DNA from 2 places in the Streptomyces sp. NA04227 genome. Region 2 is predicted to be linked to the other one. Evidence: riboswitches for the same ligand, from Rfam matches in the RefSeq annotation. Region 2 holds a riboswitch; the other holds the start of a gene.

Region 1 (2,192 bases), 3.1 Mb from region 2:
CCCCAGCACCCCTACGCGTACCACCCGCCCGGCACCCCGGCCCCGACCCCGGCCCCGGCCCCTCCGCCGACGCACCACGCCGCGCCCAACTGGCCACCGCGACAACGGCATTGGTGACCCCGGGCGCCGTGGGGCACCGCAACGACAACGGCACCCCACGGCGTGAGTACGCCATGAGGTGCCGTGTGCCGTGTACGTGTGCTTCGGCGCATCCGCCGCAGCGGGTGTCTCAGGGGTTGAGTCCCTTGGACTGGAGCCAGCCCAGCGGGTCGATGCCGGTGCCGCCCGGGGTGTGGACCTCGACGTGCAGGTGCGGGCCGGAGGAGTTGCCGGTCGAGCCGACGCGGCCGATGACGTCGCCGGTGGTGACCTGCTGGCCGACGCTGACGCTCATCGAGGACTGGTGGCAGTACCAGATCTCGGTGCCGTCCTCGAGTTCCAGGACCGTGCGGTAGCCGTAGGCGCCGGACCAGCCGGCCTCCTTGACGGTGCCGGAGTGCACGGCCTTGACCGGGGTGCCGGTCGGGGCGGCGAAGTCGAGGCCGGTGTGGTAGCCGGAGGACCACATCGAACCGGCGTCGCCGAAGTGCGAGGTGAGGGTGTACGAGGAGGTCGGCAGCGAGTAGCTGCGGGCCAGCTTGGCCAGGCGCTCGGCCTCGGCCTTGCGGCGGGCCTCCTCCTCGGCCGCCTTCTTGGCGGCCTCGGCCTTGGCGTCGGCTTCCGCCTTCGCCTTGCTCTGCTGCTCGGCCGCCTCCTCGGCGGCCTTCTTCGCCGCGGCCTGCTCGGCGGCCTGCTGCGCGGCGCTCGCGGCGGCGTCCTCCTGCTGCTCGGCCTGCTGGAGGATGCGGTTGCGGAGGTTCTCACCGGCCTCGGGCGAGACGCCACGGGCAGCGGTGCTCAGCGGGGCCGCGGCGGCCGGGTCGGCGGCCGCTTCCTCGGAGCCGGAGACCAGCGAGCCCACGCCGGGCAGGGACTTGGCCTCGGGCAGGGAGTCGGTGACCTTCGCGACGTCCGGGACGGATATCTGCACCGCGGGCTTGCCGCCCTGTGCGGTCGCGATGCCGCCCGCGCCCACGGCGGCGATGACACCGACACCGAGGACCGTGGAGCTGCGCGCGAGGCCGCCCCGCTGCTTGATGACGCGGTGTCTGCCGCGTACCGGGCGGACGGACTCGGCGGTGGGATTCCACTCCCCGGCTTGCGGGAGGGGCTCCTCGAAGCCGTAGTCCTCGTCACTGGGCAAGTAACCGGTGCGGGTGGCAGGGCCGTTGGACGCCACGGAGGCGTGCTCCTTTCCTTCCTTCTCGCCTACCGGGTTAGCTGACGGGTTCGGAGCAGGAAGGTCTCCTACCGTCGCCCCTCGAAGGAAAGGCGACCGATTCACCCCAAAAAGGTGGTTCCCCGGCTCCCTTGCGGGATTAGGCGCATGAGCACGGAGCCGACCCTTGTGACGGCTGTGACGACCGCGCTGCGTTATCGAACGTTAATAGACCCGGACCCCGTATTCCAAGAGTTCCCCGTGATCCTTGACGTCGGCGCAAGAAATTTTGCGGACATAAGGGTGCCGCATGGGGCGAGTTGGACGCGATTTTCGCCAACTTCCCAAACCCACAATCTCCTGACGGTGTGTCAGTTGTTATTCAGTGGCATCGCCCACTCACCGAAAGTCACTCCGCGTCCCCGCCACGGAGTCGTCGGCCCCTGTGTCGTCGGGCGGCGCCGTGACCGGGCGCCGCACCGCGAGCAGCGCCATGTCGTCCGTCGCGCCGCCGTCGGTGTGCCGGACCACTTCCTTCACCAGAGTGGCCAGCAGCACGCCCGGCGCCGGGAACACCCGCCCCTCCAGACGGGACACCGGGTCGTAGAAGACGCCGTCCGCGTTGCGTGCTTCAAGGAGTCCGTCGGTGTGGAAGAGCAGGGTGGCGCCGAGCGGGAAGTCGATCTCCTGGACACGGTCGGCGCCCGCGCCGCCGAGCTCGGCCAGGCCGATCGGCAGCGCGGCCCGGTCCGCCGTGAGGACGCGCAGCCCGCCGTCGCCGTCGAGCAGCAGCGGCCCGGGGTGCCCCCGGTTGAGCAGCCGTACCACCCGGCCCTCGTGCACGATCTCGGCGAGCACGGCGGTGGTGAAGTCCTCGAAGCCGTCGATGCCGCTGCGCAGTGCGGCCTCCCGGGCCAGGGCGTGTTCCAGGCGG
Region 2 (2,192 bases):
AGGCCGAGCGAGGTGAGGAAGGCGGTGTCCTCGTCGGTGGCGTGGGCCAGGTGCCCGCTGCGGTACAGCACACCCGGCCTGACGCGCCTGCCGTCCACGGTCGGCAGTCCGCCCACGTCACGGAAGTTCCGTACGCCGGTCAGCTGCGGTTCTGTCGACGGCACCTGCTGCGTCACTGGGGCTCCTCCCGGCGGGCCGCCGACGTGGTTCGCGGGCGGACACGATTTCGACGATACGACACACGTCGCGGCCGTCATCATCGCCGCTGACCGCGTGCGAGGGCCATGTGTGTGCCGTGGTTCATGGCGAAGGCAACACCGCGCGATGCCCGTATTGCCCGAAATGGCATCTGATTTCCAAGTGGCCCCGGAATAAAGTCTCCTGGCCTTGATGCGAGTGAGCGGGATCATATTCGTGACGGTCGGTGGCGGCGGCCGGTTTCGCACCCTCAAGCGCGGCAAGGATTTCCGAGTGGCCGGAAGATCGAGATTCCACGGAGTGTGACCGCTGAATTCTCCGAGGGATCAAGAAAGGAATGTGGGTGGGAATTCCCGGCTTGTCGTCCGTATTCCGGTTCGCTTAACGTCGCGCTCAATCCGGACGGACGCCTAATCCTGCCGCCGCCCGGAATCCGCACTCACCTAAGAATCGGCAGGAGCGGGGAAACCACAGGTAGTAGGCCGGGTCCCGAGTGGACCGGCTAGGGGTGAAGTCGTGCCGTATCACGGCCGGGCATCTCCAGCCCGAACCCGACAGCTCACCTCGCAGGCGCCGGAGAGGAATCCGCCATGCCTGCAAAGGGCAAGCACCGCCGTCCCACCTCGCGTCGCCTGCTGCGTACGCTCGCCGTCGCCTCCACGGGCGGCGCGGCACTCGCGCTCCCGCTGATCGGCGCCACCGGCGCCCACGCGGCCGCCGCGCAGGGCGCCGACGTCAAGCAGAAGAGCGTCACCAAGGCCGCCGAGAAGCCGAAGAAGAAGGCCAAGAAGGCCCCCGAGACCTACACCGTGGTTCCGGGCGACCACCTGTCGAAGATCGCCCAGGAGCAGCACGTCAGCGGCGGCTGGAAGAAGCTGTACGCCGACAACCGCGAGGCCATCGGCTCCGACCCCGCGCTGATCCGCCCGGGCCTGAAGCTGACCCTCGGCGCCAAGGCCGAGAAGCCTCAGGCCCCGAAGAAGCAGGCCGCGCCCAAGAAGGAAGCCCCGAAGAAGCAGGCCAAGGCCGCGCCCGCCGCCACGGGTTGGACGCTGCCCGTCGCCGGCTCCGTCGGCACGCCGTACCACCAGTCCGGCAGCATGTGGTCCAGCGGTTACCACACTGGTGTCGACTTCGCGGTGCCGACCGGGACCAGCCTGAAGGCCGTCGGCCCGGCGACCGTCGTGTCGGCCGGTCCGGGCGGTGCCTACGGCAACCAGGTCGTGCTCCAGCTCGAGGACGGCCGCTACGCCCAGTACGCGCACCTCTCCCAGATCTCCGTCTCGGCCGGTCAGAGCGTGAGCGGCGGCCAGGAGATCGGCCTGTCCGGCGCGACCGGCAATGTCACCGGGCCGCACCTGCACTTCGAGATCCGCACCGGCCCGGACTACGGTTCCGACATCGACCCGCTGGGCTATCTGCGTGCCCACGGTGTGACCATCTGAGTCAATCCGGCACCAACCCGCGAGGGCGTCTGAACGAAAGCGCGCGGACGCCGTCGCCGGGCCGAACCGGAACGCGGTAAACGATCAGGGCCGCGACGTACCAAAGGGTGCGTCGCGGCCCTGATGTGTCGTCCGACACCCCTTCGGCTATTCCGAGTTGGCGGAAATTTTCCTGGTGGCGTATCTCACGAGCCGTCAAGCCCTTATTACGGTGGCGTAGGTCACGCGTGGAGGTGAAAAATACGCTGACGTGGCAGCAGAGTCGACATCTTCCTCACGTGACGAAATCAGGTCCTACGCTGCGATCGGCGACAGCTTCACCGAAGGCGTGGGCGACCCGGGCCCCGGCGGTTCCTGTCTCGGCTGGGCCGACCGGCTGGCAGTCCTGCTCGACGACCGAGTCCCCGAACACAGCTTCCGCTACGCGAATCTCGCGGTACGCGGGAAACTCCTCGACCAGATCGTCGCGGACCAGGTGCCGCGTGCCAGGGAACTCGCTCCCGATCTGGTCACCATCTGCGCGGGCGGCAACGACATGATCGGCCCCGG

What was found. Region 2 has a riboswitch for cyclic di-AMP ahead of HUT18_RS31395 (LysM peptidoglycan-binding domain-containing M23 family metallopeptidase). Riboswitches for the same ligand answer to the same signal wherever they lie in the genome.
Region 1: another riboswitch for cyclic di-AMP. It lies ahead of HUT18_RS18770 (M23 family metallopeptidase); the one in region 2 lies ahead of HUT18_RS31395 (LysM peptidoglycan-binding domain-containing M23 family metallopeptidase).

What each region holds. Positions count from the first base shown of each region.
Region 1 is NZ_CP054918.1:4,402,091-4,404,282, reverse strand. Features, by position in the region: gene HUT18_RS18775 (PrsW family glutamic-type intramembrane protease) at 1-117, shown strand, start outside; gene HUT18_RS18770 (M23 family metallopeptidase) at 230-1,279, opposite strand; cyclic di-AMP (ydaO/yuaA leader) riboswitch at 1,291-1,435, opposite strand; gene HUT18_RS18765 (PP2C family protein-serine/threonine phosphatase) at 1,658-2,192, opposite strand, start outside.
Region 2 is NZ_CP054918.1:7,466,971-7,469,162, forward strand. Features, by position in the region: gene HUT18_RS31390 (tyrosine-protein phosphatase) at 1-176, opposite strand, end outside; cyclic di-AMP (ydaO/yuaA leader) riboswitch at 629-784, shown strand; gene HUT18_RS31395 (LysM peptidoglycan-binding domain-containing M23 family metallopeptidase) at 789-1,643, shown strand; gene HUT18_RS31400 (SGNH/GDSL hydrolase family protein) at 1,894-2,192, shown strand, end outside.